DNA from 4 places in the Streptomyces sp. KL116D genome. Region 1 is predicted to be linked to each of the others. Evidence: riboswitches for the same ligand, from Rfam matches in the RefSeq annotation. Region 1 holds a riboswitch; each other region holds the start of a gene.
The links. A riboswitch is a leader RNA that binds a small molecule or an ion and turns the genes downstream of it on or off. The one in region 1 is predicted to bind cobalamin.
Positions count from the first base shown of each region.

Region 1 (7,355 bases):
ACCGTCGTCACGACGGCCACGGTCCGCGCCACCGTGCTCTCCCCCGCCTTCCACGAGTCGGTCCTCGACGAGCAGGACGCGTACGACCGGCTCTACAACGAGGTCCTGGTCGACCCCGAGGCCGCCCCGGTCACCCGTGACCTCCTCGCCCGACTGTCCGTGCCCGAGGCCAAGGTCACCTCGAACATCAAGCTGGTGCTGCCGCCGGACACCGTCCGCGCGCTCACCCGGCAGCAGATCCAGGCGGTCGTCGGCTACCTCAACGGCGACCGCGCCTCGCTCGTCCTGGCCGTCGACGTACGCCCGGTCCTCGCCAACCTCAACGACCTGGCCCACACCTACTTCGGTGATCTCGTGGCCGGGCTCCAGGACCGCGCCGAGCCCGACTTCGACCGGTTCACCGCCGATCTGTCGACGGCGCTGCAAGAGGTGTCAAAGGGGCGGGTCCCGGACGGTCTGCCGTCGCTGCCGCTGACCCCGGAGCAGGCCGAGTGGGCTGCCGACGCGGTGCTGCGCGTCCTGCCCGCCGAGGAGCGTGCGGCGCTGCGGCCCGAGATCGAGACGGCGCTGGCCGACGGGGACATCGCCACGGTGCTCGCGGCCGTGGCACCCGCCGTCGTCTCGGACCGCACCCGGGACGCGGCGCGGCAGCTCCAGGACGTCGTGGGCGGCGGCACCTGGGATCTCACCGAGACCCTGGCGGCGTCCGGCAACGAGCTCGCCGCGCTGCACCGCCTGCGGCCCTACACGGCCGTCGGGGTCGGCCTGGTGGAGTCGCTGGCGGCCGTCCTGCTCCTGGTCTCGCTCACGGCCCTGTGGTTCCTCGGCCCCTCGCGGCCCGACCGGCGGCTGACGCGGCTGGGACAGCCGCTCCTCGTGGGCGGGGTGCTCGCCGCCGTCGCCGTGGCCGTGATCCGGGTCGTCACCGGCGGGCGCGTCGTCGACCCGCCCGCCCAGTGGCCGACGAGCCTGGCCCGGCTCGTCGACGACGTGCAGCACGGCGCCGTCGGCCACATCACCGGCACCGCGCTGCTCGCGGCGGCCGTCCCGGTGGTCGCGGGAGTCGTGCTGACCGGGGTCGGCCGGTATCTGTGGGTACGGCGGCCGCGGGCCCTGCCTTCGCGGCGGATCGTCGGGGTCGGCGCGGGGGCCGCCGCCGTCGCCGTGGCGGGCATGGTCGCCGTGCCGCTCGTGACCAGCCCCGCGGCGCCACGCGTGTGCCAGGGCAGCGCGGCGCTCTGCGACCGCCCGTACGACGAGGTGGCGTACCTGACGTCGCACAACGCGATGTCGACGACGGTCGACCGGTTCATCGGGCCGCTCCAGGACCCCGGGATCACCGCGCAGCTGGACGACGGGGTGCGGGCCCTGCAGATCGACACCTACCGGTGGGAGCGGCCCGACGAGATCACCGCGCGGCTCGCCGACTCCGACTTCACGTCCGCGCAGCGGGAGTTCATCGCCGACGCGGTCAACCGGTTCAATCCGCCGCGCGACGGGCTGTGGCTGTGCCACTCGGTGTGCAGGGCAGGGGCGATCGCGCTGGTGCCGACGCTGCGGGAGATCGGCGACTGGATGCGGGAGCATCCGACGGAGGTCGTCACGCTGATCATCCAGGACGCGATCAGCGGACAGGACACGGAACAGGCCTTCACCGAGGCCGGGTTGACCGATCTGATCCACACGCCCGACCCGGACCCCGCGAAGCCGTGGCCGACGCTCGGCGAGATGACGGACAGCGGCCGGCGCCTCGTCGTCTTCGCCGAACAGGCCGACGGGCCCGCGGACTGGTACCGCAACTTCTACCGCTACGGCATGGAGACCCCGTTCGCCTTCCGCTCCCCCGACGCGATGACCTGCGCCCCGTACCGCGGCGGCGACGACCGCCGGCTCTTCCTGCTCAACCACTTCATCACCATCGACGGCGGCAGCCGCCTCGACGCGGGCACGGTCAACGCGCGCCGCTTCCTGCTCGACCGGGCGCACCGCTGCGAGCGGGAACGCGGCCGCCCGGTCACCTTCGTCGCCGTCGACTACACCACGATCGGCGACGCGCAGGGCGCCGTGGCGGCGCTCAACGCGGAACGCTGACGCCGGCCGCCCCGTTCGCCCCGGCCGGCCGGGCCGTGCACCTCCTGTGATAGCTTCCGAACGCCAGTCGTACCTTTGTGCGTACTTGTACGTACACGGGTCAGGGAATCCGGTGGAAGTCCGGAACTGACGCGCAGCGGTGAGGGTGACGGGCGGGGCAACTGCCACTGGGCCGGGAGACCGGCCTGGGAAGGCGCTCCGTCCGGACGATCCCGAGTCCGAAGACCTGCTGGCGGCCTCCGGAACCGATCAGCGGCCGGGGGCGGACCGTAGGCCGGCTCCGCGTATGAGCCCTGGACGCAGAGGAACTCCCGTGCCGTTCGCACGTCAAGTCCGCCGTGCCGCACCGCTGTTGGCGGGTGCGCTGCTGCTCACCGGATGCGGCGGCTCCACAACCGCCACCACCGACGACGGAGCGCGGGCGGCCGTCACCCTGGACAACTGCGGCACGAAGGTCCGGGTCGAGCGCACCCCGCGCCGCGCCGTCGCCCTCGACCAGGGCTCCGCCGAGATCATGCTCTCGCTCGGTCTCGCCGACCGGATGGTGGGCACCGCGACCTGGACCGATCCGGTCCTGAAGAACCTGGCGAAGGCGAACGCGAAGGTGCCCCGGCTGGCCGACCGCTATCCGTCCTTCGAGAAGGTCCTGGACACCGAACCGGACTTCGCCGCCGCCTCGTTCACGTACACGCTCGGCAAGGGCGGGGTGGCGCCCCGGGAGGAGTTCGAGAAGCTCGGCGTCCCCACCTACCTCTCCCCCACCGACTGCGTGGGCAAGGACAACAGCGGCGACGGCGACGGGAAGCGCACGACCGCGCTCAGCCTCGACACGGTCTACGGCGAGATCCGCGACCTGGCGCGCGTCTTCGACGTCGAGGAGCGCGGCGAGAAGCTCATCGGCCGGCTCAAGGCCCGGGTCAGCGAGGCGACGTCGGGCATCGACGCCGAGGACGTGACCCTGCTGCACTGGTTCGCGAACTCCGACTCGCCCTACATGGCGGGCTGTTGCGGCGCGCCGGGCATCGTCACGAAGGAGCTCGGCGCGCGGAACGTCTTCGACGACACGCGCGAGGAGTGGCCGCAGGTCAACTGGGAGACCGTCGCGGACCGCGACCCGGACGTGCTCGTCATCGGCGATCTGACGCGCCGCTCGCAGTCGGCGGAGTCCGCCGCGCAGAAGATCGAGTTCCTGGAGTCCGACCCGGTCACCAAGAACATGACGGCCGTCCGCAAGAAGCGGTACGTGCTGCTCAGCGGGCAGGCGATGAACCCGACCATCCGTACCGTCGACGGCATCGAGCAAGTGGCCGCCGCCCTGCGCGAGTTCGGCCTCGTCGGCGCCGGGAAGCAGGCCGGGTGACCGCGCTGCGCCCCGGCCTCTCCTGGGCGGCCGGCCTGCTCGCGCTGTGCGCGTCGGTCGCCGTCGCGATCACCGTGGGCCCGGCGCAGATCCGGGTCGGTGACGTCTGGTCGACGGTGGCCGCCCACGCCGGCTGGGGCGTCTCGGACCTGTCGCCGATCCGGGACGGCATCGTCTGGAACCTGCGGCTGCCGCGCACGCTGCTGGCCGCGGTGTGCGGGGCGGGCCTCGCGGTGTGCGGCACGGTGCTCCAGGCGCTGCTGCGCAATCCGCTCGCGGACCCGTTCGTGCTGGGCGTGTCGTCGGGGGCGTCGACCGGGGCCGTGCTCGTCGTGGTGCTGGGGCTCGGCGGCGGGGCGCTCTCGGTGTCCGGCGGCGCGTTCCTCGGCGCGCTCGTCTCGTTCGCGATGGTGCTGCTGCTCAGCCACACGCTGGGCGGCACCACGGACCGGGTGGTGCTCTGCGGGGTCGCCGCGATGCAGCTGTTCTCCTCGCTGACCTCGTTCGTCGTGCTGACCGCGGCGGATGCGGAGACCACGCGCGGCGTGCTGTTCTGGCTGCTCGGCTCGCTCGGCGGGGTCGGCTGGACCGAGGTGTGGCTGTGCCTGTCCGTGCTGGTCGTCGCGCTCGCCGTGTGCCTCGGGTACGGCAGGACCCTGGACGCGTTCGCGTTCGGTCCCGAGGCGGCGGCCGCGCTCGGCGTGCACGTCGCCAGGACCCGGCTCGTCCTGCTGTGCGTGACCGCGCTGCTGACCGCGGCGCTGGTCAGCGCGGCGGGCGCGATCGGCTTCGTGGGCCTGGTCCTGCCGCACGCGGCGCGCGCCCTCGTCGGCCCCGGACACACCCGGCTGCTGCCGGTCACCGCGGTGGCCGGGGCGGTGTTCCTGGTGTGGGTGGACACGTTGGCGCGTACGGTCCTCGAACCGCAGGAGGTGCCGGTGGGAGTGGTGACGTCACTGATCGGGGTGCCCGCGTTCGTGCTGGTCCTCTACCGCGGCAGGAGCGTCCGATGAGCCTGGAGGGCAAGGCGCTGTCCTGGACGCCGGGCGGTCCGCTCGTCCTGGACGGCGTGGACCTCACCCCGCGGCCCGGCTCCGTGACGGGGCTGCTCGGCCCGAACGGCTCGGGCAAGTCCACCCTGCTGCGGCTCCTCGCCGGGGTGCTCGCGCCGTCGAGCGGTGTGGTCACCCTGGACGGCGACCCGCTGTCGTCGGTGCCGCGCAGGACGGCGGCCCGGCGGATCGCCATGGTGCAGCAACAGGCGGATACCCAGGTCGAGTTGACCGTCGCCGACGTCGTGCGCCTGGGACGCGTACCGCACCGTCGCGCGTGGGCGCCCGCGTCGGCGGCCGACGAGGCAGCGGTCCGCGCCGCCCTGGACCGCAGCGGCCTGGCCGACCGGGGCCACCGGCTGTGGCACACCCTGTCGGGCGGGGAGCGCCAGCGCGTGCAGATCGCCCGCGCCCTGGCGCAGGAGCCGCGCGAGCTGCTGCTCGACGAGCCGACGAACCACCTGGACATCCAGCACCAGCTGGAGCTCCTCGACCTGATCCGCGGCCTCGACCTCACCAGCGTCGTGGCCCTGCACGACCTGAACCTGGCCGCCGCCTACTGCGACGGCGTCGTCGTCCTCGACGGCGGCCGGGTCGTCGCCGCGGGCGAACCGGCCGACGTCCTCACGGAGGGCCTCATCGCGCAGGTGTACGGGGTACGGGCCCGGGTCGTCCGTCCGGGCCCCGGCGAGCCCCCGCACATCCGCTTCCTCGGCGTCGTCGCCGGCCCCGGGGACCCCGCGGCCGGCTCCTAGACGGGGCAGGGCCGGTACTCCAGGCCCAGTTCGTGGTCGACGGCGGCGCTGGTGCGGGTCGACGCGTCGATGACCTGCTGCCACGATCCGTACTTGGCGTACAGCTGGTCGGCGGTCGGGCCGAGCGGGTTGCCGTACTTGGCGGTGTTGCGGGCCTCCAGGACGGCGACCTCCTCCGGGCTCATCCCGGCGCGGGTGATCTCCTTGGCGTCGTTGCGCATGTCGACCATGCGGCGGGCGACGTCCTCGTCGGAGGCGCCGGCGTCCCGCATCTCGGCCTGCGTGCGCCGCATGTCCTCCAGGAGCCCGTGGTAGTCCTGCCGGATGTCCCGGGCGACGACCTTCTCGGGCCAGTTCATCTCGCGGATCCGGCAGACCACGGCGTCCTTGCTCGTGCAGGGCTCGGCGGTGGGGCCGGTCGACTCGAGCGGCGCGACGACGACGGAGCCGCACGGCTCGTCCGCGAGCGCCGGGGCGGCCGCCCCGGCGAGCAGGCCTGCGGCCGCGACCAGCGGAAGGAGAACGCGGCGCGACAGCCGCCGGGGCAGGGGAAGCGGAATGGAGCGGGAGGGGAGGGAGTGCATGGGCGCATCCTGGGGGCGCCGGCCGCGCCGCCCGGGGAGGCGCGGCGCTCATGTCACTCGAACCGGTCGGGGTCCCCCGCGCCGCGCCGTACGATCTCGGCCTCTCCGCCGGAGAAGTCGACGACGGTGGTGGGCACGGTGCCGCAGTCCCCGGAGTCGAGGACGGCGTCGACGGCGTGGTCGAGGCGCTCCTTGATCTCCCAGCCCTGGGTGAGCGGTTCGTCCTCGCCGGGCAGCAGCAGGGTGCTGGACAGCAGCGGCTCGCCGAGTTCGGCGAGGAGCGCCTGGGTGACGACGTGGTCCGGGATGCGCACGCCGACGGTCTTCTTCTTCGGGTGCTGGAGCTGCCGCGGCACCTCCCGGGTCGCGGGCAGGATGAACGTGTAGCTGCCGGGCGTGGCCGCCTTGATGGCGCGGAACACGTCGTTGTCGATGTGCACGAACTTGCCGAGCTGCGCGAAGTCCTGGCACACCAGCGTGAAGTGGTGCCGGTCGTCGAGGTGCCGGATCGCGCGGATCCGGTCGACGCCGTCGCGGTTGCCGAGCCGGCAGCCCAGCGCGTAGCACGAGTCGGTGGGATAGGCGACGAGCGCGCTGTCGCGGATGCCGTCGGCGACCGCGGTGATGATGCGCTGCTGCGGGTTCGCGGGGTGTACGTCGAAGTACCTGGCCATTGGGCGAGCGTACGGGATCACGGCCGCGGGGCCCTGTCGCGCGGTCCCGGAAAACGCGGCGTATGCGTGCGACGCTCGCGAGCGGGCAGAGGCTTGTACACGCGCGACAATCCCGACACCGGCCCACCCTGCTCACGCGCGAAGCCGGGTTCACGGCCCATACTGGAGCGGCATCGCTCCCTCACAGAACGACTCCATGGCCAAGAAGAACACCTCATCGCCCACCGTCCCCGACACCGTCTGGCTGGCCCGCGGCCGCCACCTCGGGTCCGAGCCCGAGCAGGACGTCCGGCGCAACCTGATCGCTCTCAAGGCGGCGGGCGTGCTGGACGACTTCGGCGATCTCGATCCCGTGGAGGCGGCCCGCTCGACCGTGCTGCACCCGCGCGACGAGGACGCCGACCCCGGCCCCGGCGCCCGCCGGGTCTTCGAGGCCCGGTGGCGGGTCGCCGACGACGTGACCGTGCGCGCGCAGCTGACGATGTACGAGCCCGAGGGGCGGCGCAGGGACGGCGAGGGCACCGGCTGGGTGCTGGCCGCCGAGGCCGAGCGGTCCTGGGACCTGAGGTGGCCGTCGCCCGCGACGATGTTCTGGCCGGACAGCGACCGGGTGGCCTGGGACCACGACACGGTGCCGGGGCCGCGGCTGCGCGCGTCGAACCACCTGCCCAAGGACGCAGACGAGCTGCGCCATCTCGTCAGGGAGTGCTCCCGGCAGAGCTGGTTCGTGCACGTGGTCGTGCACGAGGCGATGACGCCCGACGCGCGCGGCCAGCGGCCGGTCACCGGGTTCCTGCCGCCGAGCCTGCGCCACCAGGTGATCGAGCACCGGGCCACAC
Region 1 covers NZ_JASERH010000040.1:11,968-19,322, forward strand. The annotation lists gene RBJ77_RS15935 (hypothetical protein) at 1-2,091, shown strand, start outside; cobalamin riboswitch at 2,139-2,340, shown strand; gene RBJ77_RS15940 (ABC transporter substrate-binding protein) at 2,378-3,451, shown strand; gene RBJ77_RS15945 (FecCD family ABC transporter permease) at 3,448-4,464, shown strand; gene RBJ77_RS15950 (ABC transporter ATP-binding protein) at 4,461-5,258, shown strand; gene RBJ77_RS15955 (hypothetical protein) at 5,255-5,842, opposite strand; gene RBJ77_RS15960 (L-threonylcarbamoyladenylate synthase) at 5,896-6,516, opposite strand; gene RBJ77_RS15965 (hypothetical protein) at 6,713-7,355, shown strand, end outside.

Region 2 (7,355 bases), on a different contig from region 1:
CGGGGTCGTTCGCCGGGCCGGGTGCAGTGGGCCCCGGCCCGGCGGTGTCAGAGACGCGGGAGTGTCGAGCTCGGCGCGGACGGTGCGGGCGGCGGCGACGAGGTTCTCCAGGGACGCGCGCGTCTCGGGCCAGCCGCGGGTCTTCAGACCGCAGTCCGGGTTGACCCAGAGCCGCTCGGCGGGGATGGCCTCAAGTCCCGTACGCAGCAGGGCGGATGCCTCGTCGCGGCTGGGGACGCGGGGAGTGGATGTCGTAGACGCCGGGCCCGGCCTCGCGCGGGTAGCCGTGCTCGGCCAGTTCGCGGGCGACCTGCATGTGTGAGCGCGCCGCCTCCAGGCTGATCACGTCCGCGTCGAGATCGTCGATCGCCTGCACGATGTCGCCGAACTCGGCGTAGCACATGCGCGTGTGGATCTGCGTCTCCGGCCGCACGCCGGCAGTGGTGACCCGGAACGCCTCGGTGGCCCAGGCCAGGTAGTCGGCGTGGTCGGCGGCGCGCAGCGGGAGGGTCTCGCGCAGCGCGGGCTCGTCGACCTGGATGACCGAAGTGCCGTTCGCCTCCAGGTCGTTGACCTCGTCGCGCAGGGCGAGGGCGACCTGGCGCGCGGTGTCGCCGAGGGGCTGGTCGTCACGGACGAACGACCAGGCGAGCATGGTGACCGGCCCGGTGAGCATGCCCTGACGGGGCGGCCCGTCAGGGACTGCGCGTACGCGGTCCAGCGCACCGTCATCGGCTCGGGCCGGGAGATGTCGCCGGCCAGGACCGGCGGGCGGACGTAGCGGGTGCCGTAGGACTGCACCCAGCCGGCCTGCAGGGCGAGATAGCCGGTGAGCCGCTCGGCGAAGTACTGCACCATGTCGTTGCGTTCGGGCTCGCCGTGCACGAGGACGTCGATGCCGGTCTTCTCCTGGAAGGAGATGACGTCGCGGATCTCGGTCCTGATGCGTTCCTCGTAGCCCGCGGTGTCGATGCGGCCGGACCTCAGGTCGGCGCGCGCGGTGCGCAGTTCGGTGGTCTGCGGGAAGGAACCGATCGTGGTGGTCGGCAGCAGCGGCAGATCGAGGTGGGCGCGCTGGGCGGCGGCCCGCTCCGCGGGTGGGCCTGGGCGCGCCGGGTGTCGGCCTCGGTGACGGCCAGCGGCGCGGGCCCGGACGGCCGGGTCGCGGGTGATCGGGGAGGCGGCGCGGGAGGACAGGGCGGCCCGGTTGACGGCGAGTTCGGCGGTGATCGCGTCGGTGCCCTGGGCGAGGCCCTTGGCGAGCGTGGCGATCTCGGCGGTCTTCTGCCGGGCGAAGGCCAGCCAGCGCAGGATCTGCGGATCGATGTCGCGCTCCAGCGACGCGTCCAGGGGGACGTGCAGGAGCGAGGAAGAGGCGGCCACGTCGACCCGGTCGGCGAGGCCCAGCAGGTGCCGAGCGTGGCGAGGACTGCTCCAGGTCGTTGACCCAGATGTTGCGGCCGCTGACGACCCCGGCGACCAGGCGCTTAGCCGGGCAGTCCGCCGACGGCGGCGAGAGCGTCGAGGTTGGCGGCGGCCGCTTCGGTGAAGTCGAGGGCGAGTCCGTCGACCGGGGACGCCTGGCGAGGACGGGCAGGGCGTCGCCGAGGCGGTCGAAGTAGCTGGCGACCAGGAGCTTGGGCCGGTCGGTGAGGGCACCGAGATCAGCGGTAGAGCGCGCGCGGCGGCGTTGAGTTCCGCGGGGGTGCGGTCCTGGACCAGGGCGGGCTCGTCGAGTTGCACCCACTCGGCGCCCGCCGCGCGCAGGTCGGCGAGGACCTCGGCGTAGACGGGCAGCAGCCGGTCCAGGAGGGTCAGCGGGTCGAAGTCGGCGGCCACACCGGGGGCGGGCTTGGCGAGGAGGAGGTACGTGACCGCCGACCAGGACCGGCCGGGCGACCAGTCCGAGGGCCAGGGCCTCCTTGAGTTCCGCGACCTGCTTCGTGGAGTCGGCCGTGAAGACGGTGCCGGGCCCCAACTCGGGCACCAGGTAGTGGTAGCTGGTGTCGAACCACTTGGTCATCTCCAGCGGCGCGACGTCCGCGTGCCGCGGGCCATCGCGAAGAGGCCGTCCAGGGCGTCGGCGTCCACGGCGGCCCGGTGGCGTTCGGGGATCGCACCGACCATCACGGTCGTGTCGAGGACGTGGTCGTAGAGGGAGAAGTCGCCGGTGGGGACTTCGGTGATCCCGGCGGCGGCCAGTTCCTGCCAGTTGGTGCGGCGCAGGCCGGCGGCGGTGGCCCGGAGGGCGTCGGAGGTGACGCGGCCCTTCCAGTAGCCCTCGACGGCCTTCTTGAGCTCGCGGTTCTGGCCCGGCGCGGGTAGCCGTACACGGTGGCCCGTGCCGCCGCGGCTGCGTCCTGGTGGTCACGGAGATCTCCTTCGAGAGACGTATCCCTGGGGTCCCGAGGACCTGTACGCACGAAGGAGTGACACGGACGGCGGTGCGCTCTCGCGCCGGATGGCGCGGTCGTCCGCCTGATGTGTACGCCGACCCGCCCACGAGGTCACCGGGATGTCCGTGCGCGCGTCGTACGCCCACGGGCAGGTGGCAGGTCTTCGGACTCGTGAGCACGTCCATCCGACCGGACGGACTCCTAGTGGCCGTCGCTTCCCAGATCCCTTGCCGGGACCCAGTGCGTATGACGGCGGTCGTTCTCACTCACCGCTGCGGCAGTCCCGGAATTCCACCGGGTTCCCTCTCTGCGACGCCCTGTCCGGCTGACAGGGCGAACCAGCTGCGGGAGCCACCTTATGGGTTCGCGGTCGAGGATCGCTGGGTCGTCCGGAATCGGGAGGGTGAAGTGAGACACGTCGACGGGTGGCGGCGCAGGAGGCCGGGGTGCGCGGAAGGCTGATCGGGCCTGCACAATGCAGGGATGGATCATGCAGTCATGAAGGTCGTCGCGGCGGCCGTGGTCGAGGACGGGAAGCTGCTCGTCGTGAGCAAGCAGGCAGCGCCGGACGTCTTCTACATTCCGGGTGGCAAGCCCGAGGCCGGAGAACAGCCCGAAGAGACCCTGGAACGGGAGTTGCGGGAAGAACTGGGTGTAGAGCTGCGGACACGCTCGAACATCTCGCGGTGGTGGAGGAGACGGCAGCGCTGGAAGGCGTGCCCATGCAGCTGACCGTGTTCTCCCGCGACGCTGATCGGTGACCCGGTCCCCGCGGCCGAGCTGGCGGCCCTTCGCTGGACCGACGGCCGGGACGCGGGCCTGCGGTTGGCGCCGGCCGTCGAGCACCACCTGCTGCCGTTGCTGCGCCGCCAGGAGTGCTCGGGACGTCCAGCGGCGGGTGACACGGGCCGAGGGGGTGCCGGCGGGTGACACGGGCCGAGGGCGTGCTGCGTGGAAGCGAACAACGCCAACAGTCGTCGCGACCTCCGCCAGACTGGAGCGGCGCACGAGGTCGTCGACCGAGAGGCGCAGCGGCGGCACGAGGCGCGACAGAGAGTTTCGATCATGGCTGACTTCATCCGCACGGGGAGACTGTTCCGGATCGTCCGGTCTCGATCCGTCCCACCGGCAGCTCTTCCTGCAGAGCGAAGCGACGACGGCGGACCGACCACCACGCGCATCGAGATATACATCGCTACGTGGAGCTGATGCTCCTTCAGCCCGTCTACGGCAACGGTCTCCACATCCGGCGCGCCGCCTCCGGGGAGTTCGCCGTGCTGCAGGAGCGGCACCGGCTGGATCCGGCCGACGCCGAGTACACGTGGATGCTGGAGCCTGACGGGGACAGCGCTTCGTCATCGGGGGCATCCCGAGCTGGCGCGAGGCGGAGTACGAGCTGATGGGCGACCGGGAATTCCTGTTCGACTGGTCCAAGCCGTGGCCGCCGGACTTCCCGGTGGAGACGGGCCACGTCCTCTGACCCGCCCGCCACGGGGCCTGGGTTCCTGCCTGCGGGGCCTTCTCGGTCTGCTCGGTCGGTGGCCGGCATCCACCGGTCGGGCTCACTCGTACCGGTAGTTGAGCGACTCCGCCTCCGCCCGCTCGACGTCGGCGATCGTCAGCCCCGGCCGGCGCAGCAGCGACTTGGGGCGTTCTGCAGGGTGTCCAGACGCTCGTTGCCGGTCGCGTCCGGTATCGCCACCGTCCGTGCGTCGAGGACGGAGGCGAACCCGGCGGGGCCGCCGCGCGGGGAGACGTCGCAGGTGCCCTCGGCGTCCGTGTCGGCGATCAGGGCCAGCGACGAGGCAGGCGATCAACTGCCGGGTATGGTCGGTGAGTTCGGTCATCTGCTTCCGTACGGCCGCGTCGCTGGGCGCCGCGTAGGTCTGGCGCAGCGTCTCGTGGTCGGGCACCGCGTCGAGGAGGAGCGAGTCGAAGGCGCTGCGGGCCAGGGAGGTCGTCATGCCTCTGGCCCTAGAGTGGGGCCGATGGCTCCTGGCGGGTGGGTGGCCTCCCGACGTGGAGACCGGAGGGTGGGGGCTGAACACCATCGCCGGCGCACAACCCGCCAACTCGCCGCCTTTAGGTTCGGCCCGGTTCGGCCTGGCCCGGCGCCCGTGCCTCGGCTACCCGGCGATGTAGCCGACCTCGGATGGCGCGACGACGCGCCCCACAGCACGTGCCCGGTGTCCGGGCGGCCGCGCAGGTGCAGATCGAAGAAGGCCCGCACGGTCGCCCGCACGCCGGCCACCGCCCGGTCGGCGGGGATCGCGCCGATCTGCAGCGTGTCGCGGACCGGCTCGGGGACCTGCGGGGCGAGCGCCACGATGTCGGTGAAACAGTTGTGGTCGGCGTCCGCGAGGCGAAGGCAGCGGCGCCAGTCGCTCAGGTGCGCCCAGAACGGGGGCCAGGACCCGTCCTGCTGGTTCAGTCCGTCGTGGACGACCGTGTCCATGAGCAGGAACGGCCGGTCGAGGCCGTGCTCGACCACCGGCCCGTACAGCAGCGCCGTCCAGATCGATGCCGGCGCGCACCCGCTCGTCCAGGAACATCACCGACGCGGACGCCGCGCCGCCCCGGGAGTGGCCGAACGCGCCGACGCGCGTGAGGTCCAGCGCCCGGTGCAGTCCGCGGGAGGAGGGGGCGTCGCTCTGCGTCGGGGTTGCCGCCCCGCTCCAGTACGGTCAGTTGGTCGAGGACGAACCGCAGGTCAGCGGCCCGCACCGCGACGGCGGCCGTGCGGGCCTTGTCGCTCGCGTCGTCGGGACGGTTGACGACCACACGGCCGTCCGGGAACTCGACCTCACCCGAGTCGTAGGGATGGTCGACGGCGACCACGACGTAGCCCCAGGAGGCCAGTTCCTCGATGACCAGCGTGTTGAACGTGCGGTCCGCGTTGTATCCCGGCGAATGGATCAGCACCGACGGCGCCCGGGGCGAGCCGGGGCGCCGACCGCGCTGTGGGTCGTCGGGAGCGCGTAGCCGTCCACGGCGCCCCCGAAGCGGGCCTTCAGGGCCCGCTCGGCGCCGGACGGCAGCCAGGGCATCATGGTGCGGCCCCGCACGTCTGCGGCCGGGTACGTCACGGTCGCCATCACCTCCCGCGGCTGTCCCGACCAGGGGTCGGTCCGCGAGGGGTCGGCGAGGTGCAGCTCTGCGGCGCCACCGGCGAGCGGCCGGTCGGCCCGGCCAGCCGGAGGGGCGTGAGACCGGCTGCCACGGCCGGCGTGGACGCCGACAGCGGGACGGCGGCCGCCGCGGCCACTGCGAGACCACCGGCGATGAGGGAACGGCGATTCGGGCGTACGGGAGGCACTGCGCTCCTTCCGTGGCCGGACCCCAGGGGCGCACAGCGAACAGGTGAAGGGAACGCCATCGTCCGGCCTGCTGATCGTCAAGTCCCTTGCAGACTAGATCATTTGGCCGCGCAAGTCGGATCATTTATGGGCGACCTGGAGATCCCGGCCACTCACAGGAGCAGTCCGCCCGCCCGCCTCTACGCACTGCGCACCACGCGCGCTACGCAGACGAGGGGTTCCCTGGGGTGAGCGCAGGACGAGCAGGGTGATCTCGCTGGGTGCGAAGACGCGGAACGGCGGTCCCAGAAGCCGGTGCCGCGGCTGGTGTAGAGGAGGGTGCGCGTGCCGTGGCGGCTGAGGCCCGCGAGGGCGGGCTGACTCGAGGCCGACCAGGTGGTGGAAGGGCCAGATCTGGCCGCCGTGGGTGTGGCCCGAGAGCTGGAGGTCGACACCGCCGGCCGCCGCCCGGTCGACGAACTTGGGCTGAGTGGGCCAGGAGCAGCACGGGCAGGTCGGGGTCGGCGCCGTCCAGGGCTCCGGCGAGGTGGGCGCGGTGGCCGGCCAGCCCGGAGGACTCGGCGGTGACGTCGTCCACGCACGGCGACCACGAGGGTGCCGCCGCCGCGTTCGAGCGGCAGGTGGCGGCTGCGCAGCGGTTCCAGCCCAGCTCGCCCATCAGGTCGACCCAGCCCTGGGCCTCGCTGTAGTACTCGTGGTTCCCGGTGACGTAGACCCGGGCGTGGGCGGCCTGCACCGTACCCAGCGGTCGCTCTGGGCGCGGCGGCGTTCGGCCGTGCCGTCGGCGATGTCGCCGGTGTGGCAGACGAGGTCGGCCTCCAGGCTGTTGACCGTCTCGCAGACCCGCTCGACCAGCGGGCGCGGTCGAGCGGCCCGTAGTGGGTGTCGGTGATCAGGACGACCCGGGTGCCGTCCAATCCGGCGCCCAGACGGGAGTTGCACGTCGAGGCGGCGCACCCGCGGTACCCGGCGGGCCTCGAAGGTTCCCCAGGCCAGCAGGACGACGGCTACGCCGAGGACCGCCCAGGTGACGATCCGCGCCCGCTCTGCCGTCGCCGACGACCGGCCACGCTCAGGGCCAGGCGCAGCGGATGCCGAGCAACACGGACCAGGTGAACACGATCCAGCTCGAACCCAGCAGGGTGTCACCGACGATCGCCGCCCGGTCCTGCTGCCGTCGGCCGTGCCCTGCGCACCATCGCGAGCGGCATCGTGATCAGTCCGGCGACGAACAGCGCGGTGCCGCCCAGCGTGACGGGAGGGGCCAGTGCTGGCCCGCGTACAGCAGACCCAGCAGGGCACGGCCCACAGCAGGACGGGCGCGATGAGATGAAGCGCATCAGGCGGCGCGAGGGTGCTCTGTTCGCTCGCCTGTCCTGCACTGTCGGCGGGCCGGGTCTCGCTGGTGTCGGTCACGCTTTCCTCCATGAGTAACCGCTGCCGTCGCGCGCACTTTATCCGGTCGGCCCAGAAGCCGTTCGGCGGCCCCGGGCGTCCAGCGGCCCGCACCGCCTGCGCGGTCGGTGGTTCTGCCAGGAGCAGGGGAGGGTCAGGCGGCGAGGACCAGCCTCCCACCGTCGCCAGCGCGCCCGCCGCGAAGGACAGGGCCGCCATCCGCTTCGCATTGCGCACGTAGCCCACG
Region 2 covers NZ_JASERH010000084.1:148,963-156,317, forward strand. The annotation lists partial or broken gene metE (5-methyltetrahydropteroyltriglutamate--homocysteine S-methyltransferase) at 67-2,423, opposite strand; cobalamin riboswitch at 2,533-2,754, opposite strand; gene RBJ77_RS32760 (NUDIX domain-containing protein) at 2,880-3,128, shown strand; gene RBJ77_RS32765 (hypothetical protein) at 3,605-3,796, shown strand; partial or broken gene RBJ77_RS32770 (pyridoxamine 5'-phosphate oxidase family protein) at 4,024-4,360, opposite strand; gene RBJ77_RS32775 (hypothetical protein) at 4,357-4,887, opposite strand; gene RBJ77_RS32780 (hypothetical protein) at 4,824-5,318, opposite strand; gene RBJ77_RS32785 (hypothetical protein) at 5,312-5,491, opposite strand; partial or broken gene RBJ77_RS32790 (metallophosphoesterase) at 5,936-7,129, opposite strand.
Region 2: linked by a shared signal. The riboswitch ahead of metE (5-methyltetrahydropteroyltriglutamate--homocysteine S-methyltransferase) and the one ahead of RBJ77_RS15940 (ABC transporter substrate-binding protein) in region 1 are both predicted to bind cobalamin.

Region 3 (7,355 bases), on a different contig from region 1:
CGATGTCCTCACGGCGGCGAGCCCAGGATTCCGCGTGCGGCCGCCCCGGCAGTCCCGACGCTGAGAGCAGGTTTCGTCCATGGCATGTCGTATCACTGAACTCGTGCTCGGTTGCCGGGACCCCGAGGCGCTGGCCCGGTTCTGGTGCGAGGTCCTTGACTTCGTCGTACTCGGCCGCGAGGAGGACGGCAGCCTCGAGATCGGGCCGCGCGAAGGGTTCGGCGGCCCGCAGCGCCGACCATCATCCTCAGCCCCGAGGAGCCGACGGACGAGACCAAGCCCCGGCTGCACATCGACGTCAACGCCACCGATCGCGACCAGGACGCCGAACTCGAACGCCTCCTGAAGCTCGGGGCCCGCCCCGCCGACGTCGGGCAGACCGGCGACGAGTCTGGCGCACGTCCTCGCCGACCCCGAGGGCAATGCGTTCTGCCTGCTCAAGACTCGCGTTCGCCCTCTCTGACGGGGCTGCCGGGCAGCGAAGGAGGGCCGTTGCCAGTGGCTTGGAGCGGCGCGCAATTGCCCACCCGGGAGGAATTCGGCTGAAGAGGCAATCGGCTCGGCCCTCCGATTCTCGGCCCCGCTTCGACACCCGTCGGCACCCGCTCGGCACCCGTCGGCACTTCTCCGGCACTCCGCGCCGAAGGGGCCGTCCGATTTGTAGATCTGATGAATAAGCCCAGGTCAGTTCGGATATGATCGATGTCGTCGCGCGATCGGCCGGACAGCGGAAGATGCCCCGGCCGTTTCATGCATCCCGAGAGGAAACGAACGGTGTACTGCCCTTCTGCAGGCTCCCCGACAGTCGCGTCATCGACAGCCGGGCGACCGACGACGGGACGTCGATCCGCCGACGGCGGCAGTGCCCCACGTGCCAGCGGCGCTTCACCACTTTGGAGACCTACTCCCTGCTCGTGGTGAAGCGCAGTGGAGTGACCGAGCCTTTCAGTCGCACCAAGATTGTCAGCAGCGTCCGCAAGGCGTGCCAAGGCCGTCCCATCACCGAGGACATGCTCGACCGTCTCGGTCAGCAGGTCGAGGAGAACGTGCGGGCCACCGGGAGCGCGCAACTGTCCACTCACGAGGTGGGATTGGCCGTTCTCGAGCCGCTGAGCGAACTTGATCCGGTGGCTTACATGCGGTTCGCCTCCGTATACCGCGCCTTTGAATCCCTCACCGATTTCGAGAACGCCATCGCGGAGCTGCGCACCAAGTGCGGCTGATCCCCGCCCCGTTGAGTGGTGTCCGCGTCGCGGCATTCCAGCGGTCGCATTCCATGGAACGCGACGAACGCGCATCGCACGCCATTCCCTGACTGCCCGCGGCTGCTCCCTGACTGCCGTCTTCCCGGCGGTCGGTCAGTCCGTGCATTGCGGGCAGGTTCAGGCAGTTGAGCTCGTGATCGTGTCGGTGCTCCTTGCGGTCCGCCTCGTCGCGTCACCGCGCTCACAGGCAGCAGTCACTCGCATTTGCCGCCGTTCGAGGCACGGTAGAGCAGGCAGCAGCTGCGCCGCCGGAACGTCAGATCCGGGCCGGTGACGCTGCCCGTACCCACGAGGCGTCCCGTGCCCAGCGGTCGCGGGTCAGACGGAGCACCGCCGAGCGCGCGTCGGGCGGACTCGCAGCGAGCACGGCGGCGGACCCTACGAGCGCGGAGGCGACGTTCCCGTCCAGGAGCCGCCGCGCGACCTTCACCTCGAACGTGCCCTCCAACTCCGCCAAGGGATGGGCCACTTGCTCGTACACCCCGACCGCCACGTCAGCGGTTCGCCTGCCGGGCGGCCTTCGGGAGGCCCCTGCAACCGGACGGCCGAGGTGTCGTCGACCCATTCCAGGTTCCTCAGGTCGGGCACGATCCCGTGCAGGACGGTGCACGCCAGGAGTGGTGACCACAGCCGGGCCGCGGCCCCAGGTGCACCATCGACACTCCGACGCGTGCCTCGCTCGTCCCGAACCTGCGGTTCACCTCGCGTGCGCGCTCGGCGAATCCGTCCGCGAACGACGCGTGGCCCTTCGCGGACCGGCCGCGCCGGCCGTGCTGGGCAGGTCGAAGAATCCGCCCAGTCCGGCCACGTCGCGCAGCGCGTCACCCACAGAGGCGGAGGCCGCCCTCGCCCGCTCCTCCATACCGGAACCGCTCACCGTGTCGTCCGGCGCCGGGAGGCGTGACGACGTACAGGTCGAGGATCTCGGGCATCGGCGCGACGCCGGGCCCGCCCTCCCGCACCCACGTGACGATGTCCTCCGTCGCCTCCGGGTCGTTGACGAGCCCAGAGCCACACCGGACGCGCTCCGCCGGCGCGTCCCTCGGCCGACGGTTGCACCACGATGACGTTCGCCTGCTCGCACACGTCCAGACATTCCGAGACGCGCACGGGAACCGCGGACCGCAACCGTGCCGTCTGCGCCGCGTGGTCACCGGCCACCTTCACCGTGCCGCAGCAACGGTCGGCACACCACCACCCGGCTCGGAGCCGCTTCCCGCGCGCCCTCGGCCGGCGTCGCGACTCCGGTCGGTGTTCCTGTCATGCCCCACTCCTCTCACCGGGAGATCCGCCCCGGTACCCGTCGAGGAGGCGACAGCGTGAGTCTCCTGGCTCTCGGGTCACCGCCGGTCCCGGCCTTCCCACCCGTACGGGCAGTGGCCTTTCGGGATCGGCTCACCGATCACAGTGGCGGTACCGCGCCGGAATCGCACCGGCTTCCTCTGTCCGCCATCGCCTTTAAATCGTCGGCCATCCTCTCACGCTCCCGAGTCCAGAACTGCCCGCGCTGCGCGGCGCTGACGCACAGGGCTGAGCCGTCCGCCGTCGCTCCGGACCTCTAGGCTCGTGGGGCGTCGCGTCGTCGGGCACCGGCCCATGCCGGTCGGATCCGTCGTCGGGCGTCCATGACGTCCGCCGCCGCTACGGCGGTTGCGTCGGGGATCCAGCAGTCGAGGAAAGGGAACGTTCATGCGTGCTCGGAGCATCTGCGTGCGGCCGCCGCGGCGGATTGGCCCTGGTGGCGGCCCGCGACCTCGTCCAGAAGAAGCACGCGCTCCTCAGGAACTTCCCGTGCTCGGGCACGCCCGGTACCTGCTGGAGGCGATCGGCCCTGAGCTGCGGCAGTACGTCGTGACCTCCAACGACGAGGAACGCGCCTGTTCAGCCAGCGACCAGCGCAGCTGGATCTACGCGTCGGCGAAGAGTGAGAACAACTACTTCGGGTTCGGCACCGACAACGACGTCGAGCACGTGCAGGGCCACGCCTACATCAAGCAGCGCACGTTCGCCGGGCACTGCCCGATCTGCACGACCGCGCAGGCGCCGCTGCCCTCGGCCAAGGTACTGGCGGGCCGCGCGGGCGGGCCAAGGCGTTCCGGCCGGCCAGCGTCGTGAACATATCGGCGATGAGCTTCGGTTCGCTGTCGGGACCCGCCATCACGGCGCTCAACAAGGGCGCGGCGCTGGCCGGCACGATGCACAACACCGGCGAGGGCGGCCTCTCCGAGTACCACCGCAGCGGCGGTGACCTCGTCCTGCAGATCGGCACGTCGTACTTCGGCTGCCGCAACGACGACGGCACCTTCAACCTCGACAAGCTCAAGGCCGTGGTCGCGGGCGCCCCGCGAGATGGCACTGGAGATCAAGCTGTCCCAGGGCGCCAAGCCGGGGCTCGGCGGGATGCTGCCGGGTGCGAAGGTGACCCCGAGATCGCCCGCATCCGCGGCATCCCGGTGGGCAAGGACTGCGCCTCTCCCGGCACAGCGCCTTCCACGACGTCGACTCGATGCTCGACTTCGTGGAACTGCTCGCCACCGAGACCGGACTGCCGGCCGATCAAGAGCGCCGTGGGCGACATGGGCTTCTGGGAGGAGCTGGCCACGCTGATGGCGCGGGGTGACCGCGGCGTCGACTTCGTGACCATCGACGGCGGCGAGGGCGGCACCGGGCGGCTCCGCTGATCTTCGCCGACTCCGTGTCGGTGCCGTTCCGGGATGGGCTTCTCCCGCGTCTACCCCGCGTTCGCCGAGCGGGGCCTGACGGACGACGTCACCTTCATCGGGTCCGGCAAGCTCGGTCTGCCGGAGAACGCCGCGGTGGCCTTCGCCCTGGGCGTCGACATGATGATCAACGTGGCCCGCGAGGCCATGCTGTCCATCGGCTGCATCCAGGCCCAGAAGTGCCACACGGACAAGTGCCCGACCGGTATCGCCACCCAGGCCCGTGGCTGGTGCGCGGCGTCGACGCGCCGTCGAAGCCCAGCGGGCCGCTTTCGTCTACCTGCGCACTCTGCGCCGGGAGTTGCTGAAGATCTCGGGCGCTGCTCGGCGTCGCCCATCCGTCGCTCATCACCCCCGCCGACATCGACATCATGAACGGCGACTACGACGCCCGCAGCCTGGCGAGCGTCTACGGCTACAAGGACGGCTGGGGCGAACTCGGCACGGACCTCGCCCAGGAGATCACCGCGCTGCTCACCACCGCCGGCCGCCGACCGGAAGCCGACCGCCGGCTGAGCTCGCGGACCGCGTCACGGACGCCGGAGCCTGACGGCCAGGAAGTGCGGCTGCTGGTGGGTCTTGTCGTGCCGGCGGACGTCGACCTGCCGGGCCTCCGGCGTGGCGCGCGGTTCCCTCAGCTCTTCCAGCACGAATCCGGCCCCGAGCAGCTCTCCCAGGAACTGTTCCAGCGTCATGCGCCAGTAGCTGAGGGCGTATCCGTCGCCGAAGGGAAGCTCCACCCGCTCACCGGCGAAGTAGGAACCGCCGAAGTAGGTCCAGTCGCCGGTGGGGTGGGTGGTGGAGACCAGCAGCGTGCCACCCGGCCGCAGCACGCGTCGTACTTCCGCGAGCAGTTGGGCCCGTGCGTCGATGTGGTGGTAGACGAGGGCCATCACGGCGAGGTCGAACGACTGGTCCGCCAGGAACGACAGGGGCTCCTCCAGGTCGTGCTGGTGCAGGACGGCTCTGTCGCCGAGCCGTTCCCGTGCGGCCCGCAGCAGGGTCTCGCTGCCCTCGACGCCGACCACCTGCCGCGCTCCCTTCCGCAGCAGGTCGGCGGCGTAGTGCCCGGCCCCGCAGCCGAGATCCAGTACGCGCAGGCCGTTCACCTCACCGGCGAGTTCGAGCATGGCCGGGCGATCGGTGTACGCGTTGTAGGCGCTGTGCGTGGCCTGGAGTGCGAACTGCCGGCCCATCTCCCCGTGATACGCGGTATCGGCTGCCATGGACGGATTCTCGCAGGAGCCGTGCCGCGCCGGCCGGTCGCTCCGTGATCGCGCGGAGGGCAGTGGTCTCAGTGTCTCTGCGTCTCTATGTCTCTATGTCTCCGTGTGTCACCGTGCGGTCGTGACGACCAGGGAGACGTTCTGTCCGCCGAAGCCGAAGGAGTTGCTGAGCACGGCATCCTGGGGGATGTCCCGTCGCTCCGTCACGACATCGAGGTCGATGTCCTCGTCGACGCCGGACTTCTCGAGGTTGCGGGTCGGCGGGACGACTCCGTGTTCCACGCTGAGGACGGCGATGAGCGCCTCGATCGCGCCGGCGGCGCCGAAGAGGTGGCCGAGCGCCGCCTTGGGTGCGGTCGCGGTGGCCCGGCTGCCGAAGACTTCTCCGATCGCCCGGGCCTCGGCGGCGTCGCCCACCGGGGTTCCGGTGGCATGGGCGTTGATGTGGCCGATCCGCTCGGGTGCGAGACCTGCCTGGGCGAGTGCCTTGCGCATGGCGGAGACCTGGCCGGTGCCGTCGGGTGCGGGGGCGGTGATGTGGTGCGCGTCGGCGGCGATGCCCGCGCCGGCGAGCACCGCGTGGACGCGGGCGTGCCGGGCCCTGGCGTGCTCGGCGTTCTCGAGCACCAGGACGGCGGCGCCCTCGCTGAGGACGAAGCCGCTGCGGTCGGCGGCGAACGGCCGTGACGCCGACGCGGGTTCGAGGGTGTCGCGCGACAGTGCCTGTGCCTGCGTGAATCCGGCGACGGTGAGCGGGGTGATGGCGGCCTCGGTTCCGCCGACGACGACCACGTCCGCCTCACCGGCCCGGATGAGCCTGGCCCCCAGCGCGATCGCCTCGGCACCGGACGAGCACGCCGAGACGGGCGTGTAGGCGCCGGCCCGTGCCCCGTACTCGATGCTGATCAGTGCCGCAGCCGCGTTGGGCATGAGCATCGGGATGGTGCGGGGAGAGACGCGCCGGGTCCCGGACGCCTCCAGTACGTCGTCCTGCTCCAGCAGCGTCCGTACGCCACCGATGCCCGTGCCGATCACCGAGGCGAGCCGGTCCGGGTCCACGTCAGGGGCGCCGGCATCGGCCCATGCCTCGGCCGCCGCGACCATGGCCGCCTGCTGCGACCGGTCGAGCCGCCTGGCCCGCACCGGTGGCAGCGACTCGGCGGGGTCGACGGCCATCGTTCCCGCGACGGTGTCGGGAACGCCCGTGCCCTCCTGGTCGCGCAGGGCTCCCCCGCGGATGCCGGACCGGCCGGCCAGCAGAGCGTCCCAGGTGGAAGCCACGTCCCCACCGAGCGGTGTGATCGCGCCGAGTCCGGTCACGACGACGTCCGTCCTGTGCATGTGCTCCAGCCTTTCTTGTATGCGATACAAACGAGTGCATCTTTTTTGTATCACATACAATCCGCGGGTGGAGAAGAAGCGAACCGACGCCCGGGCGACCCCGACCCCGGCACTGGACCGAGGGCGCGCGACGCGGCGCCGGCTGATCGAGGTCACGGCCCAGCTGTGCACGGAGCGGCCCGGCGGCGAGGTGAGCGTCGCGGAGATCGCGAAGGCGGCGGGGGTCTTCCCCAACCAGGTCACCTACTACTTCGGCTCCAAGGACTCCCTGCTCGTGCACGGCGCCTTCCTGTGCCTGCTGCACGACACCCGGCGGATCGAGCGCATCGGCCGCCAGGCCCCGGACGCCGCCACGTTCCGGCGCAACATCGCCCGCGCCGTGCTGGCACTGCCCTCGCTCCCGTCCGTCGCGCGAGCCCTCGCCACCGGGATCGCCAAGCCCGAACTGGCCCCCGTGATCGACCAGCACCTCCAACTGCTCTTCCGGCAGTCCGAACGGTTCGTGAGCCAGCTCGTCGACACGCGCGGCTGGAGCACGCGTCGCCCGCTCAACGTGGAGGCGAGAACCTTCTGGAGCACCGCGCTCGGCGCCGTCCTGCTCGTCCGCGCCGGAGCCCACGGCAGCAACGCCGAACTCGACCTCGCCGGAGCGCTGACCGTCCACGACGCGTAGCGGCGCCCGCGGGCACCGCGCGGGGCCCGTTCGACCGGCACGATCCGCTCGTTAGGCTTCCTTCATGCATGACAGTGATGTGGGCGTCGGTGACGCCTGGCGGGCGGGTGTCCTGCTGCGGCAGGTGCAC
Region 3 covers NZ_JASERH010000084.1:141,477-148,831, reverse strand. The annotation lists partial or broken gene RBJ77_RS32750 (VOC family protein) at 80-463, shown strand; gene nrdR (transcriptional regulator NrdR) at 735-1,223, shown strand; gene RBJ77_RS32740 ((2Fe-2S)-binding protein) at 1,460-1,555, opposite strand; gene RBJ77_RS32735 (hypothetical protein) at 1,522-1,734, opposite strand; partial or broken gene RBJ77_RS32730 ((2Fe-2S) ferredoxin domain-containing protein) at 2,087-2,529, opposite strand; cobalamin riboswitch at 2,587-2,709, opposite strand; gene RBJ77_RS32725 (hypothetical protein) at 3,057-3,380, shown strand; partial or broken gene RBJ77_RS32720 (glutamate synthase-related protein) at 3,392-3,685, shown strand; gene RBJ77_RS32715 (glutamate synthase-related protein) at 3,615-3,872, shown strand; gene RBJ77_RS32710 (glutamate synthase-related protein) at 3,980-4,360, shown strand; gene RBJ77_RS32705 (class I SAM-dependent methyltransferase) at 4,516-5,211, opposite strand; gene RBJ77_RS32700 (beta-ketoacyl synthase) at 5,320-6,552, opposite strand; gene RBJ77_RS32695 (TetR/AcrR family transcriptional regulator C-terminal domain-containing protein) at 6,620-7,225, shown strand; gene RBJ77_RS32690 (MarR family winged helix-turn-helix transcriptional regulator) at 7,290-7,355, shown strand, end outside.
Region 3: linked by a shared signal. The riboswitch ahead of RBJ77_RS32730 ((2Fe-2S) ferredoxin domain-containing protein) and the one ahead of RBJ77_RS15940 (ABC transporter substrate-binding protein) in region 1 are both predicted to bind cobalamin.

Region 4 (7,355 bases), on a different contig from region 1:
CCCGACCCAGTTCATCTTCCGTTCACCCAGCTTGCCTACGTTCACCGTGCCACTGACGTCCAACCGAAGCCTGGGTAAATGGAACACATCACGCTGCTCCTTGCGATCGTGATCGTCACCGCGCTGGTTTTTGATTTCACCAACGGTTTCCACGACACCGCCAACGCGATGGCGACGACCATCTCGACAGGCGCTCTCAAGCCGAAGACGGCGGTGGCCATGTCCGCCGTGCTCAACCTCGTCGGCGCGTTCCTCTCCGTGGAGGTCGCGAAGACCATCTCCGGCGGCATCATCAACGAGGACGGCCTCAAGACAGAGGTCATATTCGCGGCGCTCGTCGGCGCCATCCTCTGGAACCTGCTGACCTGGCTGGTCGGCCTGCCGTCCAGCTCCTCGCACGCCCTGTTCGGCGGCCTCATCGGCGCCGCCGTCATGTCGATGGGCTGGTCCTCGGTGAACGGCGGCACCGTCGTCACCAAGGTGCTGCTCCCCGCGGTCGCCGCACCGATCGTCGCCGGCCTCGCCGCGATGCTCGCCACGCGCCTGACCTACCGCATCAGCAAGAAGACCGACCAGAAGGCCACCGCCAAGGGCTACCGCGCCGGGCAGATCGCCTCGGCCGGCCTCGTCTCGCTCGCGCACGGCACGAACGACGCGCAGAAGACGATGGGCATCATCACGCTCGCCCTGATCACCGGCGGGGTCATCGCGCCCGACGCCGACCCGCCGCTGTGGGTCATCGTCTCGGCCGGCATCGCCATCGCGCTCGGCACGTACCTGGGCGGCTGGCGCATCATCCGCACCATGGGCAAGGGCCTGACCGACCTGCAGCCGCAGCAGGGGTTCGCCGCGCAGACCAGCGCCGCGACCGTCATCCTCGCCTCGTCGCACCTGGGCTTCTCGCTCTCCACCACGCAGTCGTGCTCCGGCGCCGTGATGGGTTCGGGTCTCGGCCGCAAGGGCGGCGTGGTCCGCTGGTCCACCGCCAACCGGATGTTCGTCGCGTGGGGCCTGACCCTGCCGGCCGCCGGTCTGGTCGGTGCGGGCGCCGAGTTCCTCACCAAGCAGGGCCCGTGGGGCATCGGCCTGACGGCCGCGCTCCTGGTCGCCGGTTCCGCGGTCATCTGGAAGCTCTCGCGCCGCAACTCCATCGACCACCGGAACGTCACCGACGACGAGGTCGGCACCCCGGCCGCCGCCGAGGAGCCCGCGGGCGTCGTGACCACGGCCATCGCCGCCGTCACCCCGCCGCCGGCCGGCACCCTCACCACCGAGGAGTCCGCGGTCGCGGCGGAGGTCAAGGCGACCATCCCCGCCCCGGCCCCGGCCGACCCCGCGCGCCCCGCCGGCGCCACGCTGTAAGGAAGCAGGACCAGCTATGAAGATCGACTGGGCAGCTCTCGGCTCCGTGTTCGGAGTCAGCCTCGTGGTCACCGTGGCCCTGGTGGGCCTGTTCACCCTCGGCATCGTCGGCCTCTCCAAGAAGGAGGCCGCGGCGGAGCGGGGCGGGTCGGCCGCGGCCGTCACGTCCGGTGCGTACCTCTGCTTCGCGCTGTGTGCGGCGGCTGTGGCGTACGGGATCTATTTGATCGTCGCGTGATCGGAGCCGGTCCGCCTTCACTTGTCGAACGCGAACCGGCCGGGACAGCACCCGAGCGGGGTGCGGGACGTACGGCGTCCCGCACCCCGCTTTCGCGTTCGAGTCGCCGCCGGAACGGGCACGCATGCCGGCCACAGGCGACGGGTGGGAATGGCGGTACTTCGCGGCCGCCGCTCACGGACTCGACCGCACCGATGGTGCTGGTGATGCGCCTGGCACGGGAGTGACGGACTCCGGCGGCCCCGGCGGCCCGGCCGCACCCGAACCCACGGGCACCGGCGGCGAGCCCGGCGCACCGGTGGACGGGGCCTCGTACGGCGTCGTGGTCATGCACGTGTCGGACGACGACGGCCGCACCGAGCGGGCGGACCGCGGACCGCTCTCCGTCTGCCGGTTCCAGCCTAGGGACGCCCGGTTTTCGACACCTAGAGGAAACCCGGCCCTGTGGCGCGGCCACGCATCCCGTTGTGGACCTCCCCACACTCACCCACCCCAGGTCAACAGCAAGTTGACGCACCTTCTCGGAGCGTGGTGGACTTCCCCCGCCATATACGGCAGCAGTTGAGGAAGCCGGTGCGAATCCGGCGCGGTCCCGCCACTGTCAGTCCCCTTCGTGAGGGGGCGAGCCAGGAACTCACGCTGTCGGTCTCGTCGAACCAGGGCGTGGACACCCTGAGTGAGGACAACCACCGCCATGTTCGCCCTTCGCGGCGCCGGGCGGGCCGAGCGCGTGTATGCGTGCGGGGCCGCCGCAGGACTCCTTGCCGATCTGCTGCTCGGCGATCCGCGCCGCGGGCACCCCGTCGCCGGTTTCGGCCGGGCCGCGGGCGCCGTCGAGCGGCTGCTGTGGCGGGACCACCGGGGCTGGGGCGCCCTGCACACCGCCGTGTGTGCGGGCGGGGCCACCGCCGTCGGTCTGGCCGCCGCGCACGCCGTACGCCGCTCCCCCGCCGCCTCCGTCGCGCTGACGGCCGCCGCGACCTGGGCCGTGGTCGGCGGGACCTCGCTGGGCCGGGAGGCCCGGGCGGTCGGGTCCGCGCTGGAGGCCGGCGACGTGGCACTGGCCAGGGAGTTGCTGCCGCGCCTGTGCGGCCGGGACCCGGCCGGTCTCGACGCCGACGGGATCGCCCGGGGCGTCGTCGAGTCCGTCGCCGAGAACACCTCCGACGCCGTCGTGGGCGCGCTGGTGTGGGGGGCCGTGGGCGGAGTGCCGGGGCTGCTCGCCTTCCGCGCCGTGAACACGCTCGACGCGATGGTCGGGCACAAGTCCGCGCGGTACCGCAGGTTCGGCTGGGCCTCGGCCCGGCTCGACGACGTCGCCGGATGGCCGGGAGCCCGGCTGACCGGGGCGCTCGCCGTGCTGGCCGGGGGGCGTCCGCGCGCCGCCGTACGGGCCTGGCGGGCCGACGCGCACCGGCATCCGAGCCCGAACGCCGGGGTCGTCGAGGCCTCGTTCGCGGGGGCGCTCGGGGTGCGGCTCGGCGGGACGTTGTCGTACGGGGGCAGGGTCGAGCACCGGCCCGTCCTGAACGCGCCGGGGCGCGCGGTCGAGGTGCGTGATGTGGAACGGGCCGCGCGGTTGTCGCGGCGGATCGGTCTTGCGGCGTGGGGAGTCTGTGTGGGCGGGCGGTTGCTGTGGAGGCTTCGATGACCGGGCGCAAGGGCGGCGGGCTGCTCGTCGCGGGCACCACCTCCGACGCGGGGAAGAGCGTCGTGACCGCCGGGATCTGCCGGTGGCTGGTGCGCCAGGGCGTGAAGGTCGCGCCGTTCAAGGGGCAGAACATGTCCCTCAATTCGTTCGTGACGCGGGAGGGCGCGGAGATCGGCCGCGCCCAGGCCATGCAGGCGCAGGCCGCCCGGGCCGAGCCGAGCGCGCTGATGAACCCGGTGCTGCTCAAGCCGGGCAGCGACCGGAGCAGTCAGGTCGTGCTCATGGGGAAGCCCGTGGGCGAGTTGAGCGCGCGGGGCTATCACGGCGGGCGGCAGGCGGCGCTGCTGGACACCGTCGTGGGGTGCCTGGAGGAGTTGCGGGGCAGTCATGATGCCGTGATCTGTGAAGGGGCGGGCTCTCCCGCCGAGATCAATCTGCGCCGCACCGACATCGTGAACATGGGCATCGCGCGGGCCGCGCGGCTGCCGGTGCTCGTCGTCGGCGACATCGACCGGGGCGGCGTCTTCGCATCGTTCTTCGGGACGACGGCGCTGCTCGCGCCGGAGGACCAGGAGCTGATCGCCGGGTACCTCGTGAACAAGTTCCGGGGCGACGTGACCCTGCTGGAGCCGGGCCTCGACATGCTCGAGTCCCTGACCGGGCGGCCGACTTACGGAGTGCTGCCGTTCCAGCACGGGCTGGGCATCGACGAGGAGGACGGCCTGCGGGTGTCCCTGCGGGGCACGGTGCGGGAGTCCGTGGTGGCGCCGCCGGTCGGCGAGGACGTGCTGCGGGTCGCCGTGTGCGCGGTGCCGCTGATGTCGAACTTCACCGATGTCGACGCGCTGGCCGCCGAGCCGGGTGTCGTGGTGCGGTTCGTGGACCGGGCCGAGGAGCTCGTCGACGCGGACCTGGCCGTGGTGCCGGGGACCCGCGGGACCGTCAGGGCGCTGGAGTGGCTGCGGGAGCGCGGGCTTGCCGACGCGCTGGTGCGGCGGGCCGCCGAGGGGCGGCCGGTGCTCGGGATCTGCGGCGGCTTCCAGCTGCTCGGCGAGCGCATCGAGGACGAGGTGGAGTCGCGGGCCGGGGTCGTGGACGGGCTCGGGCTGCTGCCCGTACGGGTGCGGTTCGCCGCCGGGAAGACGCTGGAGCGGCCGGTGGGTTCGGCGCTCGGCGAGCACGTCGAGGGCTACGAGATCCACCACGGGGTCGCCGAGGTGCTGGGCGGGGACCCCTTCCTCGACGGGTGCCGGGTCGGCGCCGTGTGGGGCACGCACTGGCACGGGTCTCTCGAATCGGACGGGTTCCGGCGGGCGTTCCTGCGCGAGGTCGCCCGGGACGCGGGGAGACGGTTCGTGCCCGCGCCCGACACGTCGTTCGAGGCGCTGCGCGAGGAGCAGCTGGACCGGCTCGGCGATCTGGTGGAGCGGTACGCCGACACCGACGCGCTGTGGCGGCTGATCGAGGGCGGGGCGCCCGCCGGGCTGCCGTTCGTGCCGCCGGGGGCCCCGACGTGAGCGCGTCGATGCCCGCGTCCCGCGGCACGGCCGCCGACCGGCACAGCCCCGCGCCCCGCACGGGACGCGCCGAAGACCATCTGGAGGGTCGATGACCACGCCGTACCCGTTCACCGCCGTCGTCGGTCAGGACGATCTGCGGCTCGCCCTGATCCTGAACGCCGTGTCGCCCGCCGTGGGCGGTGTGCTGGTGCGCGGCGAGAAGGGCACCGCCAAGTCCACGGCCGTACGCGCGCTCTCGGCGCTGATGCCGGACGTCGACGTCGTCGCCGGCTGCCGGTTCTCCTGCGACCCGGGGGCGCCGGATCCGCAGTGCCCGGACGGGCCGCACCCGGACACGCCCGGGACCGCGCGGGCCGCGCGGATGGTCGAGCTGCCGGTCGGCGCGTCCGAGGACCGGCTCGTCGGGGCGCTCGACATCGAGCGGGCGCTCGCGGAGGGCGTGAAGGCGTTCGAGCCGGGGCTGCTGGCCGACGCGCACCGCGGGATCCTGTACGTCGACGAAGTGAACCTGCTGCACGACCACTTGGTGGACCTGCTGCTCGACGCGGCCGCCATGGGCGCCTCCTACGTCGAGCGCGAGGGCGTCTCCGTCCGGCACGCCGCGCGCTTCCTCCTCGTGGGGACGATGAACCCCGAGGAGGGCGAGCTGCGCCCGCAGTTGCTGGACCGGTTCGGGCTGACCGTGGAGGTCGCCGCGTCCCGGGAGCCGGAGCAGCGGGTCGAGGTCGTCAGGCGGCGGCTCGCCTACGACGACGATCCGGAGACGTTCGTCGCCCGCTGGGCCGAGGCGGAGGCCGAGGTGCGGGAGCGGATCGTGGCCGCGCGGGAGCTGCTGCCCCGGGTGACGCTCGGGGACGGGGCGCTGACGCAGATCGCCGCCACGTGCGCCGCGTTCGAGGTGGACGGGATGCGGGCCGACATCGTGATGGCCAGGACCGCGACGGCGCTCGCCGCGTGGGCCGGGCGCGCCGAGGTCCTCGCGGAGGACGTGCGGCAGGCCGCGCTGCTCGCGCTGCCGCACCGCAGGCGACGCAATCCGTTCGACGCGCCGGGCCTCGACGAGGACAAGCTCGACGAGACGCTGGACGAGTTCGGGCCCGACGACGACCCGGAGCCCCCCGACGGTCCTGACGGCGGGCCCGACGACGGCGGCTCCGGTCCGGACGGTGGCGGCGGGGTGCCGCCCCAGGCGTCCGAGCCGTCCCAGCCGTCGGAAGCGTCCGAGCCGGCCGGTGAGAGCGGCGGGGAGTCCCCGGAGAGTCCTGCCGAGTCGCCCGCCGAGGCCCCCGCGGCCGGTGCCGGCGGCCGGCAGCAGCAGGCCGTGTCGGCCGGCGACCCCTTCCGTACGAAGATGCTGAGCGTCCCGGGTCTGGGTGACGGCGCTGCGGGGCGCCGGTCCCGGGCCCGTACCCAGCACGGCCGGACGACGGGGTCGACGCGGCCCCGCGGCGCCCTCACGAAGCTGCACCTGGCGGCGACGGTGCAGGCCGCGGCGCCGCACCAGCGGGCCCGCGGCCGGTCGGGCCCCGGGCTCGTCGTGCGCCGCGACGACCTGCGGCAGGCGACCCGCGAGGGCCGCGAGGGCAACCTCGTGCTCTTCGTGGTCGACGCCTCCGGGTCGATGGCGGCGCGGCAGCGGATGGGCGCGGTCAAGGGCGCCGTCCTGTCACTGCTGCTCGACGCGTACCAGCGGCGCGACAAGGTGGGGCTCGTGACGTTCCGGGGCACGGGCGCCGAGGTGGCGCTGCCCCCGACGTCGAGCGTGGACGCGGCCGCCGCCCGCCTGGAGACCCTGCCGACCGGTGGCCGCACGCCGCTGGCCGCCGGACTGCTCACGGCGCACGAGGTGCTGCGGGTGGAGCGGCTGCGGGATCCGGCGCGCCGGCCGCTGCTGGTGGTCGTGACCGACGGGCGGGCCACCGGCGGCCCGGAGCCGGTGCAGCTGGCCGGGCGCGCGGCGGGGCTGCACGCCGTGGAGGGCACCGCCTCCGTGGTGGTCGACTGCGAGTCGGGCCTGGTCCGGCTCGGGCTCGCCCAGGAGCTGGCGGGTCGACTCGGCGGCACGGCCGTCACGTTGGACGAGCTGCGGGCCGACGCCATCGCCGGCCTCGTCAAGGACGTACAGAGCACACACGGAACGCCGAACCACACCAGCAGGAGGGCCGCCTGATGCCGCAGGGACAGCCGAGTGTCGTACCGGACGACGGACTGACGACGCGTCAGCGCCGCAACCGTCCGCTGGTGTTCGTGCACACGGGCATCGGCAAGGGCAAGTCGACGGCGGCCTTCGGGCTCGCGCTGCGCGCCTGGAACCAGGGCTGGCCGATCGGGGTGTTCCAGTTCGTCAAGTCGGCGAAGTGGAAGGTCGGCGAGGAGAACGCGCTGAAGGTGCTGGGCGCCTCCGGCGAGGGCGGCACCGTCGACTGGCACAAGATGGGCGAGGGCTGGTCCTGGGTCCAGCGCGACGATCAGGCGGACAACGAGGAGAAGGCGCGCGAGGGCTGGGAGCAGGTCAAGCGGGACCTGGCCGCCGAGACGTACAAGCTGTACGTGCTCGACGAGTTCGCCTATCCGCTGCACTGGG
Region 4 covers NZ_JASERH010000060.1:5,696-13,050, forward strand. The annotation lists gene RBJ77_RS24170 (anion permease) at 79-1,362, shown strand; gene RBJ77_RS24175 (hypothetical protein) at 1,379-1,600, shown strand; cobalamin riboswitch at 2,110-2,257, shown strand; gene RBJ77_RS24180 (cobalamin biosynthesis protein) at 2,295-3,251, shown strand; gene RBJ77_RS24185 (cobyric acid synthase) at 3,248-4,768, shown strand; gene RBJ77_RS24190 (putative cobaltochelatase) at 4,860-6,941, shown strand; gene cobO (cob(I)yrinic acid a,c-diamide adenosyltransferase) at 6,941-7,355, shown strand, end outside.
Region 4: linked by a shared signal. The riboswitch ahead of RBJ77_RS24180 (cobalamin biosynthesis protein) and the one ahead of RBJ77_RS15940 (ABC transporter substrate-binding protein) in region 1 are both predicted to bind cobalamin.